Regions from separate parts of the Sphingomonas sp. 3-13AW genome, predicted to be linked through region 2. Evidence: riboswitches for the same ligand, from Rfam matches in the RefSeq annotation. Region 2 holds a riboswitch; the other holds the start of a gene.
What was found. A riboswitch is a leader RNA that binds a small molecule or an ion and turns the genes downstream of it on or off. The one in region 2 is predicted to bind cobalamin.
Positions count from the first base shown of each region.

Region 1: linked by a shared signal. The riboswitch ahead of QP045_RS17120 (DUF1852 domain-containing protein) and the one ahead of QP045_RS19655 (TonB-dependent receptor plug domain-containing protein) in region 2 are both predicted to bind cobalamin.

Region 1 is NZ_JASNVZ010000021.1:36,629-47,067, forward strand. It holds gene QP045_RS17090 (DUF4118 domain-containing protein) at 1-989, opposite strand, end outside; gene kdpC (potassium-transporting ATPase subunit KdpC) at 989-1,561, opposite strand; gene kdpB (potassium-transporting ATPase subunit KdpB) at 1,574-3,610, opposite strand; gene kdpA (potassium-transporting ATPase subunit KdpA) at 3,624-5,327, opposite strand; gene kdpF (K(+)-transporting ATPase subunit F) at 5,341-5,430, opposite strand; gene QP045_RS17115 (TorF family putative porin) at 5,552-6,427, opposite strand; cobalamin riboswitch at 6,664-6,886, shown strand; gene QP045_RS17120 (DUF1852 domain-containing protein) at 7,010-7,993, shown strand; gene QP045_RS17125 (methionine synthase) at 8,016-9,044, shown strand; gene QP045_RS17130 (alpha/beta fold hydrolase) at 9,255-10,091, shown strand; gene QP045_RS17135 (NADP-dependent oxidoreductase) at 10,215-10,439, opposite strand, start outside.
Region 2 is NZ_JASNVZ010000031.1:18,528-28,966, forward strand. It holds gene cyoC (cytochrome o ubiquinol oxidase subunit III) at 1-86, shown strand, start outside; gene cyoD (cytochrome o ubiquinol oxidase subunit IV) at 83-451, shown strand; gene QP045_RS19635 (SURF1 family protein) at 448-1,152, shown strand; gene QP045_RS19640 (ATP-binding protein) at 1,149-2,426, shown strand; gene QP045_RS19645 (response regulator transcription factor) at 2,423-2,953, shown strand; gene cobO (cob(I)yrinic acid a,c-diamide adenosyltransferase) at 3,027-3,632, shown strand; cobalamin riboswitch at 3,694-3,880, shown strand; gene QP045_RS19655 (TonB-dependent receptor plug domain-containing protein) at 3,995-5,953, shown strand; gene QP045_RS19660 (hypothetical protein) at 5,966-6,511, shown strand; gene QP045_RS19665 (DUF1636 domain-containing protein) at 6,511-6,918, shown strand; gene cobT (nicotinate-nucleotide--dimethylbenzimidazole phosphoribosyltransferase) at 6,915-7,928, shown strand; gene QP045_RS19675 (histidine phosphatase family protein) at 7,925-8,494, shown strand; gene cobS (adenosylcobinamide-GDP ribazoletransferase) at 8,491-9,201, shown strand; gene QP045_RS19685 (cobyric acid synthase) at 9,172-10,439, opposite strand, start outside.

The sequences.
Region 1 (10,439 bases), on a different contig from region 2:
CCCTTGATTCCGTCGATCACGTTCGCCGCCGGGACGCTTGCCACCGCCGCCCCAAGCTGGGTCGCGAGCGTCATGGCGGCAGCGACGCGCTGATGCTCCGCGGGCGTGAACCCGGCGGCGCGCGGCGTTTCGATGAACACGGCGGTCCAGGGCGCGCGCAGGCCGTCCGCCACGCGCTTTGCCGCTCGCACCATCAGGTCGGCACCCGGCAGTTCGTTGATCGCGACGACGATCCGCTCACTCCCCGCCCAGGTGCCGCCGAGCCCCAGCGCGCGGACATCCTCGAGCATCCGGACGTCGACTGCCTGGGCCGCCCGGCGCAACGCCAGTTCGCGCAGTGCCGAGAGGTTTGATTTGGAAAAGAAATGCCCGAGCGCGCGGGTCGCCTCCTGCGGCAGGTAGACCTTCCCTGCCTTCAGCCGCTCGATCAGTTCGTCGGGCGGGATGTCGACCACCTCGATCTCGGCCATTTCGAGGATGCGGTCGGGCACTGTCTCACGCACCCGTACCCGGGTGAAGCTCGCCACCACGTCGTTGAGGCTTTCGACGTGCTGGATGTTGACGGTGGAGTAGACGTCGATGCCGGCTGCGAGCAGTTCCTCGACATCCTGATAGCGTTTGGGGTGGCGGCTGCCGGGCGCGTTGGTGTGCGCAAGCTCATCGACCAGTACCAGCCGCGGCCGCCTAGCGAGAATGGCGTCGAGATCCATTTCGTGCAGCGTGCGTCCCTCATAGGGGACGCTGCGCCGGGGGATGATCTCGTGGCCGCGGGTCAGCGCCTCGGTCTCGATGCGGCCGTGGGTCTCGACGACACCGATCACCACGTCGATGCCGTCGCGCTCGCGGCCGATCCCCTCCGACAGCATCTCATAGGTCTTGCCGACGCCAGGGGCAGCGCCGAGGAAAATCTTTAGCCGTCCCCGCCCCTCCTGCGCGGCCTGGCGCAGGAGGGCATCCGGATCCGGTCGTCCATCTCCCGATCCCGCCATCAGCGCTCCATTCGGTCCAGCGCGCGATTGAGAGCGAGGACATTGACGTGCGGCCCCCCGAGGATCGAGCCGGTTGCATGGGCGGTAACGAGCGCACGAACCCGCGGCTCAGCAAGGCCGCGGAGGCGCGCGACGCGTGGAACCTGCGCCAGTGCTGCGGCGGGCGAAAGGTCAGGGTCGAGTCCCGATCCGCTCGCGGTGACCAGATCGACCGGCAGTGCGCCAACGACGCCGTCTGCCCGCTGCCTGGCGATGTCGGACGTCACGCGGTCGACCAGCGCCTGCGAGGCTGGGCCGAGGTTCGAGCCTGAGGAAGCGAGCCCATCATACCCTTTGCCGGCTGCTGACGGGCGGGTTTGAAAATAGCGATCCGTGGTGAATGCTTGCCCCACCACGGCAGAGCCGATCACCCGACCGCCGGCATCGCGCACCAGGCTGCCGTTGGCCTGGAGCGGAAACAGCATCTGTCCAATCCCGGTCATCGCTAGCGGATACGCCAGCCCCAGCAGACTTGCGAACAGGATCGTCATGACGATCGCGGGCCGAAGCGCCGAGGTAAAATCCTTGCCCATGTCGAAACTCCTTTACGCGAGGCCCAGGCCGCCGACGACAAGATCGATGATCTTGATGCCGACGAACGGTGCGATGAGGCCGCCGAGGCCATAGATTGCGAGGTTGCGGGCGAGCAGTGGCCCTGCACCCATCGGCCTGTAGGTGACGCCTTTCAGCGCCAGCGGCACCAGCAGCGGGATAATGATCGCGTTGAAGATGATCGCGGAGAGGATCGCCGATTCCGACGAACCGAGCCGCATCACGTTCAGCACGCCCAATCCCGGATACAGTGCCACGAACATCGCCGGGATGATCGCGAAATATTTCGCCACATCGTTCGCGACCGAAAACGTCGTGAGCGCACCGCGCGTCATCAGCAGCTGCTTGCCGAGCCCCACGACCTCGATCAGCTTGGTCGGATCGCTGTCGAGATCGACCATGTTGCCGGCCTCACGCGCGGCCTGCGTGCCGGTGTTCATCGCAACCCCGACATCGGCCTGCGCCAGCGCCGGCGCGTCATTGGTGCCGTCGCCGCACATCGCCACCAGTCGCCCGCCGGTCTGCTCCTTGCGGATCAGGTCAAGCTTGTCCTCCGGCGTCGCCTGGGCAAGGAAGTCATCCACACCCGCCTCGGCAGCGATGGCGGCAGCGGTCAGCGGATTATCGCCGGTGATCATCACCGTGCGGATGCCCATCTGGCGAAGCTCGCCGAAACGCTCGCGGATGCCGGCCTTCACCACGTCCTTGAGCGAAATCGCACCGAGCAACCGGCCATCCTGCGCCACGGCGAGCGGCGTACCACCACCGCGCGCGATCTCGTCGGTAATGCGGCGAAGTTCGGTCGCAGCAGCGGTTTCGCCAACTCCGGGGTTCGCGCGCAGCACGGAATCCACCGCGCCCTTCTGGATCAGAGAGCCGCCTGCCCTGACGCCCGACAGCCGGGTCTGCGCGGTGAAGGGAATAACCTCCGCTCCGTCCGGCAGCGCGCTGGTTTCGACGCCGAACTTCTCGCGCGCGAGCACCACGATCGAACGGCCCTCCGGCGTTTCGTCCGCAAGGCTGGCGAGCAAAGCGGCGTCGGCGAGCGCCTTGATGCTGACGCCGCTGATCGCGCGAAATTCGCTTGCAGCCCGATCGCCGACCGTGATCGTGCCGGTCTTGTCGAGGAGCAGCACGTCGATATCGCCGGCTGCCTCCACGGCGCGGCCGGACTTGGCGAGCACGTTGAAGCGTACCAGCCGGTCCATGCCCGCAATGCCGATCGCCGAAAGCAACGCTGCGATCGTCGTCGGGATCAGCGTGATCAGCAGTGCGGCGAGGATCGCGACCGGGATGCTGCCCCCGGCGTAGGACGCGAAGCCGGGGATCGTCGCGACTGCAATGAGGAAGATGATCGTCAGCCCGACGAGCAGCAACGTCAACGCTACTTCGTTCGGAGTCTTCTGCCGCTCGGCCCCCTCGACCAAGGCGATCATGCGGTCGAGGAAGCCCTTGCCCGGCTCCACCGTCACCTTCACGCGGATCTCGTCAGAGATCACTCGGGTGCCCGCGGTAACGGCGGAGCGGTCGCCGCCCGCCTCACGGATCACCGGCGCGCTCTCGCCGGTGATCGCGGCTTCGTTGACCGAGGCGACGCCCGAGACGACCTCGCCATCCGACGGGATCAGGTCGTTGGTCTCGACCAGCACGACGTCGCCGACCCGCAGCTCGCTGGCGGGCACCTGATCATATTGCCGGCCGTCGCCCTTCAGCCGCTTGGCGGTGAGCTCGGCCTTGGTCGCGCGGAGGGAGGCGGCCTGTGCCTTGCCGCGCCCCTCGGCCAGCGCCTCGGCAAAGGTGCCGAACAACACCGTCAGCCAGAGCCAGATGACGAGTTGCAGCTTGAAGCCGGTGGCAAGGTCATCCTGGCCGATGACAAGCAGCACCGTCATCAGCACCGCGACCGTGGCGGTGACGAACATGACCGGGTTTCGGATGAGTTCCCTCGGGTTGAGCTTCACGAAGGAAGCCGCGACCGCGGGCAGGACGAGATCGGCCGTAAACAGGCCGGCGCTTTGCGTTTTCGCCATGGTGCTTCTCACGTCAGAACAGCTGGCCGCGGATCATCGCGAGATGATCGGCGATGGGGCCAAGCGCGAGGCTCGGCAGGAAGGTGAGGCCACCCAGGATCAGGATGATACCAACGAGCAGGCCGACCCACAGGGCGCCGGTGGTAGGGAAAGATCCGGCGCTTTCCGGCGTATGTCGCTTCGCCGCCAGGCCGCCGGCGATCGCCAGCATCGGCACGATGATGAAGAACCGGCCCACCCACATCGCAACGCCCAGCAGACCATTGTACCAGGGCGTGTTGGCGGTCAGCCCGGCGAAGGCGGAGCCGTTATTGGCGACCGCTGACGTGAAGGCGTAGAGGATCTCGCTGAACCCGTGCGGCCCCTTGTTGAGGGGCCCCGCGAGGCCCTGTTGCATCACGCTCGACAGGGCGGTGAGGCCGAGGATCATCAGCGGCAGCACGGCGATCGCGAGCACCGCAAGTTTCACCTCGCGTGCCTCGATCTTCTTGCCGACATATTCCGGCGTGCGTCCCACCATCAGCCCCGCGACGAACACCGCCAGGATCGCAAACAGCAGAAAGCCGTAGATGCCGGCGCCAACGCCGCCGATCACGACTTCGCCAAGCTGCATGTTGAACAGCGGGATCATGCCGCCCAGCGCCGTGAAGCTGTCATGCATGGCATTCACCGCCCCGCACGAAGCCGCCGTTGTAATGACGGAAAAGAGCGCGCTGGCGGCAATGCCGAAGCGGACTTCCTTGCCCTCCATGTTGCCGCCCGCGACCTGCAGGCTGTGCAGCACCGGATTGCCGGCCGCTTCCTGCCAATAGGTGACAGTCACCCCCGCCAGGAACAGCAGCAGCATTGCAGACAGGATCGCCCAACCCTGGCGCGTGTTGCCTACGGCCTTGCCGAACGTCCAGGTGAGCCCGACCCCGATCACGAAGATCGACAGCATCTGGATGAGGTTGGTGAGCGCGGTCGGGTTCTCGAACGGATGCGCGCTATTGGCGTTGAAGAAGCCGCCGCCATTGGTGCCCAGCATCTTGATCGCTTCCTGGCTGGCAACGGGTCCGAGCAGGATGGACTGGCGCACGCCTTCCAGGGTGGTGATATCGACGACCCCGCTCAGCGTCTGCGGCACCCCGCTCGCGATATAGAACAGCGTCAGCGCGATGCAGAGCGGCAGCAGGAGATACAGGGTGATGCGCGTGACATCGGCCCAGAAGTTGCCGATCGCAGTCGCCTCGCGGCGCGCGAAGCCGCGAAACAGCGCGAAGGCGAGCGCGATGCCGGTCGCCGCCGAAAGGAAATTGTGGATCGTCAGCCCCAGCATCTGGCTGAGGTTGGACATGGTGCTCTCGCCGCCATAGCTCTGCCAGTTGGTGTTCGTGGTGAAGCTGATGGCGGTGTTGAACGCGAGGTTCGGCGCGAGCCCCGGCAGCCCTTGCGGGTTTCCCGGCAGCACGCCCTGCAGCCGCAGGACCGCATAGGTGAACAGCATCAGCGCCACATTGAACAGCAGCATGTGCAACGCGTAGCGCCGCCAGCCCTGCTCGGCCGCCGGATCGATCCCGGCGAGCCGATAGAAGCCGCGCTCGACGGGCCCGAGGACGACATGAAATGGGGTGCGCCGCCCCTCGTACAGCGCGAACAGCCATAGGCCGACGGGCTTCGCCAACGCTACGAGAAGCGCGACGAAGCCCAGGATCAGGAACCAGCCGTGCAATGTCATGGAACCGCTCCCTTCAGAAGCGTTCGGGGCGGAGCAGCACCGCCACCAGATAGATGAGGAGGCCGACCGCGGTGATCGCGGCGAGCCACAGGTCGAGGGTCATGCCATCACCTCACGCCAGGGTTGTTCAGGCATTGTCGCAGAGCCGGGCGAGCGCGAGCGTTGCCGCCACCAGCCCGAGCATCACGAGGATCCACAGCAGGTCCTGCATCGCCGGCGCTCCTTCAGAAGGCCGCAGTCAGCGAAGCGAGGATCGTATCACCAGCAATGTTGCCGGTGCCGTCCTGGCCCTTGCTGAAACTTGGCTGCAAATACGCCGCTTCGCGGCTCGAAATGTCCGTGCCGACGTAGGAGAGGTTGAGCGTCAGGTCGCGCCATGTCGCCTCCGCGCCGAGCGACCAGTCCCAATAGTCGCCGGTGGGCGCAACCGCCGTGGCGTTGGGACCAAGCCCATCCTGCCCGCTGCTGTGGCCGATGTGCGCCTTTGTGGTGAACGGCGTGCCGTCGACCGCCAATGCCGCGTCTCCCCACAGATAGAGGTTGTCGTCCTTCGCGCCCGGGTTCGTATAGACACCGGCCGCCGCATCCGCGCCCGTGCGGTACCAGCGGCCGAGAGCCTGCTGCTTGGGCGCATAGGCCACGCCGGCGGTGAGGGTGGCGGGACCCGTGGTGCCGCTTAGTTTGACGTAAGGCTCGGCGAAGTCGGTCTTGTCCGCGCCGCCGGGGTACATGTACCAGGTGAGGCCGACGTCGAACGTTGCATGCTCCGTCAGCGCAGCCTTGTAGCCGCCGATCAGGTCGAGCTCCATGTTGGCGCCCCCGAACGTGCCCCAGCCGGCGAGGTTCGATCCCCAGGCACCGACGTAAAAGCCGCTGTCGTGCGCAACGGTCACGCCGGCCTGCACGGCCATGTCGCGATCGGTTTGCGAAATACCGCGGAAGCGATAGTCCGATGCGATCGCCGCCGAGCCGCTCACCGTCAGCACCGGCGCGTGCGCAGCATCGCTGACAGCCGACGCTTCATCTGGCGCTCCCTGCGCCCGTGCGAGACCCGGCAGCGCGAGAAGCGCCATCGCCGCGGTCGACCAAAGAAGCTTCATCATTTTCCCTCGTGGAGCGGCTTCAATCCAGGATCGGAGGAGCCGTCAGGGAAAGCGATTAGGCGCGCCCGGCGTTGGAATTCGAGCGCGATTCAGACCAATCGCATATAGTCGGCATATGGTTCTGCAGCTGTCCGGGGAGCGGCTGGAGCTACGGCCACCGATGAAGTCGCGATGTGTCGTTTCAAGATATAAGGATGTCTTTATATCCCGGTTGACAGGGCGGGCAGGATGGTGTTGGATCCTCTTGTCGAGGTTCCCCATCCCAGGCGTGGCGGTGGGGCTAAGACGGGAAGCCGGTGGTGTCCTTCAGGGGCAGAATCCGGCGCTGCCCCCGCAACTGTAAGCGGCGAGCGGCGGCTCCATTTCGTGTCACTGGGCTTTGCAACAAGCCCGGGAAGGCCGGAGCCACCGCGTTGACCCGTGAGCCAGGAGACCTGCCTCGGACGCCATAACGTTCCTCGGACGGGGGTTCCTCCGGTGGATCGCGCTTGACGCACGGTCCGCGGCTTCACGCCCCCTTGGCCTGTCTCCGCCCTGCGCGCTCTTCCGTGACCCCTGCCCCCTAAAGCCAGGTGAGTCATGACGAATAGCGGGTTTACGTTCACGATCAGCAGCATCCCGTTCGACGAGGAATATCGCCCGGCCGACAACACGCGGATCACCACCAACTTCGCGAACCTCGCGCGGGGGGAGAGGCGGCAGGAAAACCTCCGCAACACGCTGGTGATGATCGACCATCGCCTCAATTCACTCCTCCCCTGGGACAATCCGACCGCCGACCGCTACGCAGTCGAGTTGAACATCATCTCGGCAGCGCTCCGCGTCGCTGCGGACGAGCGTGACGAAGCGTTTCCGCTGATCGAGATCCTGCACACCATCGTCGTCGACAACACCACGGGCGAACGTACCGACGGGATGGTCGGCAACAACTTCTCGTCCTACGTGCGGGACTATGATTTCAGCGTGGTCCTGCCGGCCCATCTGAAGAGCGGAAACACCGGCACGCCCGATCGCTTCGGGGATCTTCACGGCAACCTGTTCAAGCACTTCCTCGTGTCCAGCGCCTACCGGGATCATTTCCGCAAGCCCCCGGTCATTTGCCTGAGCGTATCGAGCAAGGAAGTCTATCACCGCACAGCGAATGCACATCCCGTACTGGGGGTGGAGTACCGGAACGACTACTGCTCTCCGACCGACCAGTATTTCGCAAAGATGGGCATGAAAGTACGGTACTTCATGCCACCGCACAGCGTCGCACCGCTATCCTTCTATCATATCGGCGATCTGATCAGCGACTATACCAACATTGAACTCGCCAGTACGATCAGCACCATGGAGACGTTTCAGAAGATCTACCGTCCCGAGATCTACAACGCCAACTCCGTAGCGGCCGAGCTTTACCGGCCAAGCCTGAACTATCAGGACTATTCGCTGACCCGCATCGTCTACGATCGTGAGGAGCGCAGCCGGCTCGCCTTTGAGCAGGGCAAATTCGCCGAAGAGCATTTCATCAAGCCGCATGGTGCCGCGCTTCAGCGCTGGCTTGCGACCTGCGACCTCTGAACCTCACGAACAGGATTCCATCATGACGAGATTGTTGCCGACGACGACCGCGGGCAGCCTGCCAAAGCCCTCCTGGCTCGCCCAGCCCGAAACCCTGTGGTCGCCGTGGAAGCTGGAAGGCGAGGAATTAATCGCGGGCAAGCAGGACGCGCTGCGCCTCGCGGTCAACGACCAGCGGCGGGCGGGGATCGAGATCCTTGGCGACGGCGAACAGACGCGCCAGCATTTCGTCACGACGTTCATCGAGCATCTCGACGGCGTCGACTTCGAGAAGCGCGAGGTCGTCCGCATCCGCAACCGCTATGATGCCAGCGTGCCGACCGTCGTCGGCGCCGTCTCCCGCCCCCGCTCCGTCTTCGTCGACGATGCGCGGTTCCTGCGCGTGCAGACCGACCGGCCGATCAAATGGACGCTGCCCGGGCCGATGACGATGATCGATACCCTCTACGACGCGCACTACAAGAGCCGGGAGAAGCTGGCATGGGAGTTCGCCTGCATCCTCAACGAGGAAGCCCGCGAGCTGGAAGCTGCCGGCGTAGACATCATCCAGTTCGACGAGCCCGCGTTCAACGTGTTCTTCGATGAAGCGAATGACTGGGGGATCGCCACGCTGGAGCGCGCGGCCGAGGGGCTGAAGGCCGAGACCGCGGTGCACATCTGCTATGGCTATGGCATCAAGGCCAATACCGACTGGAAGCAGACGCTCGGCTCCGAATGGCGGCAGTATGAGGAGACCTTCCCCAAGCTCCAGAAGTCGAAGATCGATATCATCTCGCTGGAATGCCAGAACTCGCGCGTGCCCATGGACCTGATTGAACTCATCCGCGGCAAGAAGGTGATGGTCGGCGCCATCGATGTCGCGACCAACACCGTGGAAACGCCGGAACAGGTCGCTGAGACCCTGCGCAAGGCGCTGGCCTTCGTCGACGCGGACAAACTCTATCCCGCCACAAACTGCGGCATGGCCCCCCTGCCCCGTGCCGTCGCCCAGGGAAAGTTAAAGGCGCTCACAGAGGGAGCGGAGATCGTGCGGAGAGAGATATCGGCGTGATCGTCCTTGCCACCTAGTCGGCGCCGGACGCGATCGGTTCGGCAAGCTGTCCGACGGTCAGAACCCCTAATACTCTGCGGCACTGGCTGAAGTGCTTATCGCCGCGCTACGCTGGACCCGGCCGGCTACCGCCGGACCAGGGCGACTCCGGGCGCACGCGGCGAACCGCCAGAAGGCGTGGGCCACGCAGAACGGGAAGGAGCAACGACAATGGGCTACATCACCACCGATGACGGCGTCGAGATCTTCTACAAGGACTGGGGCCCCAAGGACGCGCAGCCGGTCCACTTCCACCACGGCTGGCCCTTGTCGTCCGACGACTGGGATGCCCAGATGCTGTTCTTTCTGCAGCACGGATATCGCGTCGTCGCGCACGACCGGCGGGGCCACGGCCGGTCGGCGCAAGTGCCGTTCGGGCACGACATGGACCATTATGCGGCCGACGTGAACGCGCTGGTCGAGCAGCTCGGCCTGCGCAACGTCGTCCATATCGGCCATTCCACCGGTGGCGGCCAGGTGGCGCGGTATGTCGCCCGCTACGGCGAGCCGCAGGGACGGGTTGCGAAGGCAGTGCTGGTCGCCGCGGTCCCGCCATTGATGCTCAAGACCGAAAGCAATCCGGACGGCACCCCGCTGGAAGTGTTCGACAGCTTCCGCTCGGCGCTGGCGGCCAACCGTGCGCAGTTCTTCCTCGATGTCGCGTCGGGGCCCTTCTACGGCTTCAACCGACCGGGCGCCGAGGTGACGGAAGGGACGATCCGGAACTGGTGGCGGCAAGGCATGATGGGCAGCGCCCAGGCCCATTATGAAGGCATCCGGGCGTTCTCGGAGACGGATCAGAGCGAGGATCTCAAGGCGATCAGCGTCCCGACGCTGGTCCTGCAAGGGGACGATGACCAGATCGTACCCTATAAGGCGGCGTCGCTGTTGCAGGCGAAACTGCTGCAGAACGGCACGCTGAAGATCTACGAGGGGCTGCCGCACGGGATGCTGACCACCCATGCCGAGCTGATCAACCCGGACATCCTGGCCTTCATCGAGGGTTAGCCGGGGGATGTCGCGCGGAGCAAGCCACCGCTCTTTCCTCTGACGGCATTGGCCGTCGGCGCCGGCCCGAGCAAGGAGTAGGCGCCGACGACCACCTGCCGCGGAGGTGAACAAGCCGCCGCTTCAGATCGCCGTGAGCACGATCTTGCCGCGCAAATGGCCTTCAGCAGCCCTCTCATGGGCGAGCCTGGCGTCAGACAGGGGAAAGATGCTGTCGATGACGACCCGTACCGTGCCGTCGTCCAGCAGCGGCGCGATCTCGGCGAGCTGCGCTCCGCTTGAGCGAACCTGCGTGGTCGACACCGTGACGCCCAGCCGGCCAGCCTCGCCATCGTCTTCATACCCAAG
Region 2 (10,439 bases):
AGTGCCTGTCGCTGTTCTGGCACTTCCTTGACGTCGTCTGGATCGGCGTCTTCACCTTTGTCTATCTGTTGGGAGTGCTGCGATGAGCGCGGAACCCGTCGCCCATCACGCCAGCGGCGAGGCCCATGGCACGCGTCGCGACTATGTGATCGGCTTCCTGCTGTCGGTCGTGCTGACCGCGATCCCCTTCGCGCTCGTCATGACCGACGCCATTTCCGACCCGCGCTGGACCGCCGGCATCGTGACCGCGATGGCGATGGTGCAGATCGTGGTGCACATGATCTACTTCCTGCACATGAACACCAAGTCCGAGAGCGGCTGGACGATGATGGCGTTGATCTTCACGGTCATCATCGTCGTGATCGTCGTCGCGGGCTCGCTGTGGGTCATGTACCACATGAACCTCAACATGATGCCTGACATGGCGTCCGAGGCCATGGGATCGATGTGACCCGGCGTGTCGCCCGGCTCGCGCTGGGCACGCTAATCTGCCTCGTCTTTGCCGCGCTGGTCGCGCTGGGCGTATGGCAGCTGGAACGCCGCAGCTGGAAGCTGGCGTTGATTGCACAGGTGGAGCAGCGCTTGCATGCTCCACCTGTCGCAGCCCCCGGGCCCGACCGCTGGCCCGACATCGGGGATCGGGACTCCTATACCCGCGTCGTCGCCCAGGGCCGCTACCGTGCCGGTGCCGACACCTTCGTCCAGGCGACCACTGCGCTGGGTGGCGGCTATTGGGTATTGTCCCCGCTCGACACTGGCGCGTTCACCGTCCTCGTCAACCGCGGCTTTGTCCCGCCCGAGATGCGGGGCAAGGCGCCGCCGCCCAAAGGCCCGGTCCGGGTCGAAGGGCTGCTTCGCGTGACCGAGCCCGAAGGCGCGTTCCTGCGCAGCAATGATCCCGCGTCGGGCCGCTGGTATTCCCGCGACGTCGCCGCGATCGCCGCCGAGCACCGCCTTTCGAACGTCGCGCCCTATTTCATCGACGCGAGCGGACCGAAGACAGGCTTTCCGCGTGGCGGATTGACGGTGGTGCGGTTCCGGAACAATCATCTGGGCTACGCCTTGACCTGGTTCGGGCTGGCAGCCGGCTTGCTCGTCATGGTGTTCATCGTCCGGCGCATGGGGAAGGGAGCCGCGGCAGACACCGAATGACGCGCGGCATCGTCTTTCTCTCGGACCTCGATGCGGGGAGCCGGAACCAGCGGCTTCTGGTCCAGCTGCGCTGGATCGCCGTCGGCGGGCAGCTTGCCGCGATCCTGGGTGCGCACTTCGGGTTCGGCATCGCGCTTCCGATCGAACCGATGCTGGCGGCGCTCGCCGTATTGGTCGCGCTCAACCTGGTCGCCATCTTCACGCGCGGCCGCCCTACGACCAACGCGCAGATGTTCGCCTCGCTGTTGGTGGATGTCGCCGTGCTGACGGTGCAGCTGTACCTGTCGGGCGGATCGACCAACCCGTTCGTGACGCTTTACCTGTTGCAGGTGGTGATCGGCGCGGTCCTGCTCTCGGTATGGTCGAGCTGGGCGCTGGTCGCGATCACCAGCCTGTCGTTCGCGGCACTGGCGGTGGCGCACCGGCCGCTCGCGCTGCCGGCGGAACTCGCAAGCGAACTGTCGCCCGCGTTCATGGCGGCCAACTGGTTCAACTTCACCCTGACCTCGATCCTGTTGGTGGCATTCGTCACGCGAATGGCGCGCAACGTCCGCGATCGCGACGCGCACCTGGCCGCGATCCGGCAGCGCGCAGCCGAGGAGGACCACATCGTGCGCATGGGGTTGCTGGCAAGCGGCGCCGCGCATGAGCTCGGGACGCCGCTCGCGTCGCTTTCGGTGGCGCTGGGGGATTGGCGCCAGGAGCCGGAGATCGCCGGCAGCCCGCGGCTTGCGGCGGAGGTCGACGAGATGCGGGACGAGATCGCGCGCTGCAAGAGGATCCTGAGCGGCGTGTTGTTCGCGGCCGGCGAGGTGACCGGCGAGGCGCCGGTGCGCACCAGCCTTCGCCGCTTCCTGGAAGGGGTCGTCGACGACTGGCGGCGCAGCGGCCCCGCGCCGCTGACGTTCGAGAACCGGGTCTCGCCCGACCGCCTGATCGTGGCCGATCGCGCGCTGGCGCAGGCGCTCACCAACCTGTTCGACAATGCGGCAGAGGCGGGTGCGGGCGCCATCACATTGGCAGCGGTGATGGATGGCCCCATATTGATCCTGGCCGTGCGGGACGATGGGCGCGGCTTTCGGGAGGATCTGCTCGCAACCGTGGGCCAGCCCTATCGAAGCAGTAAGGAAGCGGGTGGCCTGGGGCTGTTCCTGGCGACCAATGTGCTGCGCACGCTGGGCGGCACGCTGGAGGTGCACAATCGCGCCGAGGGCGGCGCGGAGGTCGTGCTGGCGCTTCCGATCGCATCGTTGGCGCTGGAGGAACCGGAATGACCGAACGCAGGCTGTTGATCGTGGAGGACGACGCTGTCTTCGCACGCACCCTGGCGCGATCGTTCGAGCGCCGTGGCTATCGGGTCGAGATGACGTCCGACTTCGATGACCTTGCTGCCATCGTCACGAGCTTTGCGCCCGCCTTCGCGGTGGTCGACCTGCGGCTGGGCGGCGCGTCGGGCCTGGCCTGTGTGGAGCAGCTCCATTCCGCCGACCCGGAGATGCGGATCGTTGTCCTCACCGGCTTTGCGAGCATCGCGACGGCGGTCGAGGCGATCAAGCTGGGCGCGACCAACTACCTGACCAAGCCGTCGCACACCGACGAGATCGAGGCGGCGTTCGACCGCTCGGACGGGGATGCGCAGGTGGGGGTTTCCGCCACGCCCACGTCGATCAAGACGGTGGAGTGGGAGCATATCCACCAGACGCTCGCCGCCAGTGACTTCAACGTGTCGGAGGCCGCACGCCGGCTGGGCATGCATCGGCGCACGCTCGCGCGGAAGCTGGAGAAGCGGCACCTTTCCTGATTGAGCGGGCCACCACGCTTGACCATCGCGCCGCGCCTCGCGAGGGCGGGCGGGGTTTAGCGGAGTGAGCGGATTGGATCAGGACAGGGACGCGCGTCACAACGCGAAGATGCGCAAGGTGCAGCTCGCGCGCCAGGCGATGATGGCGACCAAGACGATCGAGAAGGGTCTGCTGATCGTCCACACCGGCCCGGGCAAGGGCAAGACCACGGCTGCGCTGGGTCTTGCCGTCCGTGCCGTCGGCCACGGCATGAAGGTCGGCATCATCCAGTTCGTGAAGGGCGCGATGGATACCGGCGAGAAGGCGGTGTTCGATGCGCTCTCCGATCATGTCGAGTTCCGGCCGATGGGTGAGGGGTTCACCTGGGACACGCAGGACCGCGCCCGCGACATCGCCGTCACGCGCACCGCGTGGGAAGCGGTGAAGCGGATGCTGGAGGATCCAAGCTATGACATGGTCATCGCCGACGAGCTGAACATCGTCCTTCGCTATGACTATCTGCCGGTCGAAGAGGTGCTGGAGGCCGCGGCTGCGCGCGGGCCGATGCAGCATTTCGTCGTCACCGGCCGCAACGCGCCGGCGGCGTTGATCGAGATGGCGGACCTCGTCACCGAGATGACGCAGGTGAAGCATCCCTTTCGCGACGGCGTGAAGGCGCAGGCCGGCATCGAGTTCTGACCGGCGGACGGCGCAAGGCTGCCGTCGCGGAACGCAATTGACCCACCGCCGCGCCGGGACTACCGGGCGGCTTGCGACAGGTTCCCCGGACACGGGGATGAAAAGGGAACGGGAAAACCCCGGCTGCCCCTGCAACTGTACGCGGCGAGCCACCGTGCCACACGCCATTGGGGAGTTTTCCCTGAGAAGGCGGCACGGACCGGCTGTGACCCGCGAGCCAGGAGACCTGCCTGACGCAGTCGTCCTTCGATCGGCCAGGGTGCGCCGACCGGACGGGGAAACCCGAGCGACGACATCGCCAGCCTGCATGTTTGCGGGGGCGAGGGCGTGCGCCTTCTTCCCCTGCAACCAGCGGGCGTTGCATGTTGAAGGGGGTTTTTGTGATCCGAATTCTTGTTCCGTTGCCGCTGTTGTTCTCGCTTCCCGCCGTTGCGCAGGAGGCTTCGCTGCCCGACGTCGCCACCGCGCCCGAGTCCAGCGATATCATCGTCACCGCCAACCGCACGCCGACTGCTTCCGACCGCATCGCCGCCGCCGTCACGGTGATCGACAAGGAAGCGATCGACCAGGCACAGGACCTGAGCGTCGCCAACCTGCTGTTGCGCAGCCCGGGCGTGACGCTGTCGAGCAACGGCGGTTATGGCACCGCGACCTCGGTCCGCATCCGCGGTGCCGAGGGCGACCAGACGGTGGTCGTGATCGACGGCGTCAAGCTCAACGACCCGTCGTCGACGGGTGGCGGCTATAACTTCGCCAATCTTCTGGTCGGCGATGCGTCGCGCATCGAGGTGCTGCGCGGCGTGCAGTCGATCCTGTGGGGCAGCCAGGCGCTGGGCGGCGTGGTCAACGTCGTGACGCCGCTGCCGACATCGAAGCTGGAGGGGAGCTTCGACGTGGAAGGGGGATCGCGCGACACGGTGAGCGCCCGCGCCGCAGTCGGTGGCAGCACCGGCCCGCTCGCCTGGCGGGTCGGCGGCCAGACCTTTACCACGGACGGGATTTCGGCCGTCGCTCCCGCCTTTGGCGGCCGCGAGCGCGACGGCTATCGCAACCGCAGCGCGCAGGGGCGTGCGAAGCTCGACCTGGCGACGGGCGTCAGCGCGGAAGTGCGCGGCTATTACGCCGACGGCCGCGTCGACATCGACGGCTTTGCCGGGGACACGCTGGAGTATTCGCGCAACCGCGAGTTCGTCGGCTATGCGGGCCTGAACGTCGACCTGCTCGGCGGGCGGCTCCGCAACCGCTTCGCCTATGGCTATACCGATACCAACCGCGACAATTTCGATCCGACACGCGAGCGGCCGCAGACGTTCGACGCGGCGGGCCGGAACAACCGGCTGGAATATCAGGGCAGCCTTGCGATCGCGACCGGATGGAATGCGGTGTTCGGGATCGAGAACGAACGCTCGCGCTTCCACTCGGTATCGCCGTCGGCATCGCTTGCCGATCCGCTTCCCGATCCCGCGCGCGGCAAGGCGGAGCTGACCGGCATCTATGGGCAGGTGAACGGCATGGTCATCGACGGGGTGACGCTCACCGCCGGGCTGCGGCACGACGATCACAACCGCTATGGCAGCAAGACGCTGTTCGCCGCGGGCGGTGCCTGGGCGCTGCCTTGGGACATGATGCTGCGCGCCAGCTATTCGGAAGGCTTCAAGGCGCCGACGCTGTACCAGCTCTATTCCGAGTACGGGAACCAGGGGCTGAACCCGGAGCGTGCGCGCAGCTGGGAAGCGGGGGTCGAGCAGCGGCTGTTCGCGCGCGCCGTCACCGTCGCGGCCACGTATTTCGAGCGGCGGACGCGCGACCAGATCGACTATATCGGCTGCGGCGCCACGCCCGACCCGCTGTGCGTGGTGCCGGGCACCGACCTGCCGCGCTGGGGCTATTACGACAATATCGCGCGTGCCTTTGCACGCGGCGTCGAGGCGAACGCCAGTGCGCGGCTTGGCGCCCGGGTGACGGCAGACGGCAACTTCACCTGGACGGAGGCTGAGAACCGCTCGCCGGGCGCAAGCTTTGGCAACTGGCTGCCGCGGCGCCCGCGCTACACCGCCAACGCATCGGCGACTTACCGGCTGCCGAGCGGGTCGTCGCTGGGCGTGGCGCTGCGCTGGGCAGGCAAGAGCTATGACAATGCCGCAAACACCACGCGGCTCGACGATTATACGCTGGTGGACCTTCGCGGCGAGCTTCCGATCAGCCCGAACGTGCGGCTGGTCGCGCGGGTGGAGAACCTGTTCGACGAGAACTATACCACCGTCTACCGCTACGGCACGCTCGGCCGCAGCGTCTATGCCGGCCTGCGCGGCCGCTTCTAGGGGAATGGATGCATGACCGACATTGCTTCATCGCGGCGCGTATCGGCGTCGTGGATCATGCTGCTGACACTGGCGAGCGTCGCGACGACGCTGGTGTTCAAGTGCGCCACCCCGTTCCCCGCGCTCGCGGCGTTGGCCGCTATGTATATGCGGACGCGCGACGGCGTGTCGGTCGCGATCGCAGCCTGGGCGGCGAGCCAGCTGGTCGGCTTTTGCTGGCTGGAATATCCGGTCACGGCGAACAGCCTTGCCTGGGGCGGGGCGATCGGGATCGCCGCATTGGTGGGCGCGCTTGCTGCCCATGCGGCGGCGACACGCGCGCCGCGTTCGTTCGCAGCCCGGCTCGTCCTGGGCTATCTCGCCGCGTTCGTAGCCTTCAAGGTCGCGATCCTGGCGGGGGCGTTCGCGCTTGATGGCGGCTGGGCAGCCTTTGCCGGGGACGTCCTGCTCAGCCAGTTCGTCCGCAATGCAGCAGTCCTTGCGGGGCTGCTGCTTCTCCATCGGTTGCTGACCGCAGCCGGAATGCCCAGCCCGCGATCGGAGTATGTTCTCGCATGATGCTGAAGCCAGTAGCGCCCGGCCCCGCGGTGGTCGCCTGCAACACCTGCCGCCGATCCTCGGACACGGGGGCGGGTGCTGATGCCCGCCGCGACGGGGCGCTGCTGGTGGAAGCCTTGCGCGCCGTGCAGGCAAGCGACCGCAGGTACGAGGGCGTCGCCGTGCAGGAGATGCCGTGCCTGTTCGCATGCACCGATGCCTGCACCGTCCACCTGCGTGGGCCCGACAAGGTCGGATATGTCCTCGGCCGGTTCACACCCGATCAGGAAGCCGCGCGCGCCATCCTGGACTATGCCGTGCTCTATGCCGACAGCGAGGCGGGGCAGGTGCCGTATCGGGATTGGCCGGAAGGCGTGAAGGGGCATTTCCTTACCCGCACCCCTCCCGCCGGGTTTGTCGTCGCATGAGCGGGTTCGACACCGTCGCCGCGTTCGAACGCGCGCTGGGCGAGCTTCGCGAGATCGACGAGACGGCACGAGCGGCGGCGGCCGCACGGCAGGAGGTGCTGACCAAGCCGCGCGGTTCGCTCGGCCGGCTGGAGGAGATCGCGCTCTTCATGGCCGGGTGGCAGGGGCGTGCGCAGCCCCGGCTCGAGCGCGGTCGTGCGGTGGTGTTCGCCGGAAACCACGGCGTCGCGGCGCGCGGGGTGAGCGCGTTCCCGCCGGAAGTCACCGTGCAGATGGTCGCCAATTTCGAAGCGGGTGGCGCTGCGATCAACGCGCTGGCGGGCGCGGCCGGACTGGAGCTGAGGGTGGTGGCGATCGATCTCGATCGTCCGACCGCGGACTTCGTCGAGGCCCCGGCAATGTCCGCGGAAGAATGCCTCGACGCCATCAACCGGGGTGCCGCAGTCGTGGAGCCGGGCATCGACCTGTTGGTCCTGGGCGAGATGGGCATCGCCAATTCGACATCAGCCGCCGCGTTGAGCGCGGCGAGCTTTGGCGGGACCGCTGCGGACTGGGTAGGCCCCGGCACCGGCGTCCATGGCACCGCGTTTCGCGCGAAGCTGGACGCGGTCGACGCGGCGCTGGCGCGGCACTCGATCGACGCGACCAGCGCGTTCGAAATCCTTCGCCGGCTTGGCGGGCGCGAGATCGCCGCGATGGCGGGGGCGGTGCTTGCGGCGCGACAGGCGAGGGTGCCGGTGCTGCTGGACGGGTTCATCTGCTGTTCGGCGGTAGCACCGCTGGCGCGGTTCAGCCCGGAGATCGCGCGCCATTGCCTCGCCGGACATTGTTCGGCGGAGCCGGGCCACGCCCGCATGCTCGGGCGGCTGGAACTCACCCCGATCCTGTCGCTCGACATGCGGCTGGGCGAAGGGAGCGGCGCCGCTGTCGCTGCGGGGATCGTGCGCGCCGCGCTGGCCGCGCACAACCAGATGGCGAGCTTTACCGAGGCGGGTGTCGCGGCGGCGTGACCGTCCCGATCGACTTCCACCTGATGCGCCACGGCGAGCCGGCACTGACCGGACGCCTGCTCGGCAGCACCGATTGTGAGGTCATCCCGGCCGGCATTGCGAAATGTCGTGCGGCGGCGGAGGCCGTGCCGGTGCGGCGGGTCGTCAGTTCCGACCTTCGCCGTGCCGCCGATTGCGGCAAGGCGATCGCGGCGGAGCGGAACCTGTCGCTGCAGGTCGACCCACGCTGGCGGGAACTCGATTTCGGCGAATGGGACGGGCTGTTTGCGTCGGCCGTGGCGCCCGATGCGCTTGCCCGCTTCTGGGAAGACCCCGATGCCGACCCGCCCCCCGGCGGGGAGCGGTGGTCCTCGCTCGTGGCGCGGGTCGGCGAAGCGATCGACGCGATCGACGCCTCTGCGCTGGTGGTGAGCCATGCCGGGGCGATCCGGGCTGCGCTTGTCGCGGCGTGCGGCTTCGATCGGCGGCAAGCCTGGGCATTCGACCTTCCCTATGGGTCGGTGCTGTCGCTCCGCCTGTGGCGGGGGGCGGCGCCTGCTGCCCAGATCACGGCGCTGCGCCCGTGAAGCGGTTGCTGCTCGCCATCGGGTTTCTCACCCGGCTGCCGATTCCGTCGTTTGCTAGCAATACCGACGATTTTGCGGCGACGATCCGCTGGTATCCGGTCGTGGGCCTGATCGTCGGCGCACTGGTAGCGGGCGCGGGCTGGATGGGGGCGCTGATCGATCCCTGGGTCGGCGCGCTTGCGGCGCTCGCGTGCTGGGTGATGGTGACGGGGGCGCTGCACCTGGACGGGCTGGCCGATGTTTCGGACGGTATCGGTGCCGCGCATGGCAATCGCGACCGGCTGCTCGCGGTGATGGCGGATCCGCAGGTCGGCAGCTTCGGCGTGGTCGCGATCGTGTTGCAGCTGCTGGCAAAGCTGGTGCTGCTCCACGCGCTGTCCGGGGACTGGATGGCGCTGGTGCTGGTGCCCTTTGCCGCCCGCATCGGGCCGCTCGCCTGGGCGCGCTGGTTGCCGGCGCTCAAGCCCGGCCTGGGCGCGAGCGTCGCGCGTGCCGTGCGGAAGCGCGACATCCTGGGTTGGGCGCTCGTGCTGGCGGGTGCGTGCGTGGGCGTGCCGGCGCTGATCGCCGCACCGGTGCTGATGCTGGCCGTCGGGATGTGGTTCCGGAGCCGCTTGGGCGGCGTGACCGGCGATGCCCATGGCGCGGGGATCGAAGTGGTGGAAACCGGCCTGTTGCTAGCCGTGGTGGCGATCGGCCAGCTCTGAGAGCGCGAGCAGCGCGTCGATGTCGATGTGGCGTTCGAGCTGCGCTGCGATGGCGTCGAGCGCAGCGTCGATCGACGCGCGGTGATCCGGGCCGCACCCCTCCACGCCAAGCTGCGCAAGCCACGCCCGCCGCTGTTCGGCGAGGGCAAGCAGGCCGTGGACATAGCTTCCGGTCACCAGCCCGTCGGCGCTGACGGCACCGTCGAGACGCCCGTCGTCGAAGCGCGCCGCCGGCCGTTCGGTATCGGGCCCTTCGGTGCGGCCGAGATGCATTTCATAGCCCTCGAACCGCGCACCGCGGGCGGTGCCGCGCACCTCCACCAGCGCCTTGCTGCCCTCGAGGACCGTTTCAACGTCGAGCAGGCCGAGCCCTTCGATCCGCTCCGCCGGGCCTTCGAGCCCGATCGGGTCGGCGATGCCACGCCCCAGCATCTGGTAGCCGCCGCAGAGCCCGAGCACGGGGCGGCCGCGGCGATGATGCGCGAGGATGTCGATGTCCCATCCTTGCGCGCGCAGGAACTTCAGGTCGGCGATGGTCGCCTTGGACCCGGCGAGGAGGATCAGCGCGGCCTCTGCCGGGATCGGGGTGCCGGGAGGCACCATCACCAGTTCGATGCCCGGCTCCAGCCGGAGCGGATCGAGGTCATCGAAGTTCGCGATGTGCGCGGTGACCGGGCAGGCGACGACCATGCGATCCCCGGCGGCACGGCTCGGCCGCTGCAGCACGACCGCGTCTTCGCTCGGCAACCGCGCGGCATCCGCCAGCCACGGCACCACGCCAAAGCCGCGCCAGCCGGTGCGCTGTTCGATCGCGCGATAGCCGTCTTCGAACAGGGCCGGATCGCCGCGGAACTTGTTGATCAGGAAGCCGTGGATCATGGCGGCGTCGTCCGGATCGATCACCGCGCGGGTGCCGACCAGCGACGCGATCACGCCGCCCCGGTCGATGTCGCCGATCAGCACGACCGGGACGCCGGCCGCGCGCGCAAAGCCCATGTTGGCGATGTCGCTGGCGCGCAGGTTGATCTCGGCAGGGGAGCCGGCGCCTTCGATCACGACGATGTCCGCCCCTGCCGCAAGGCGCCGGTAGCTGGCGAGCACGTCGGCGAGCAGGCCCTCGCGCCCCTGGCGCCATTGCGCGGCCTTGAGCGTGCCGCGCACCTTGCCATGCACCACCAGTTGGGAGGTGCGGTCGCCCTGAGGCTTCAGCAGCACCGGGTTCATGTCGACGCTTGGCG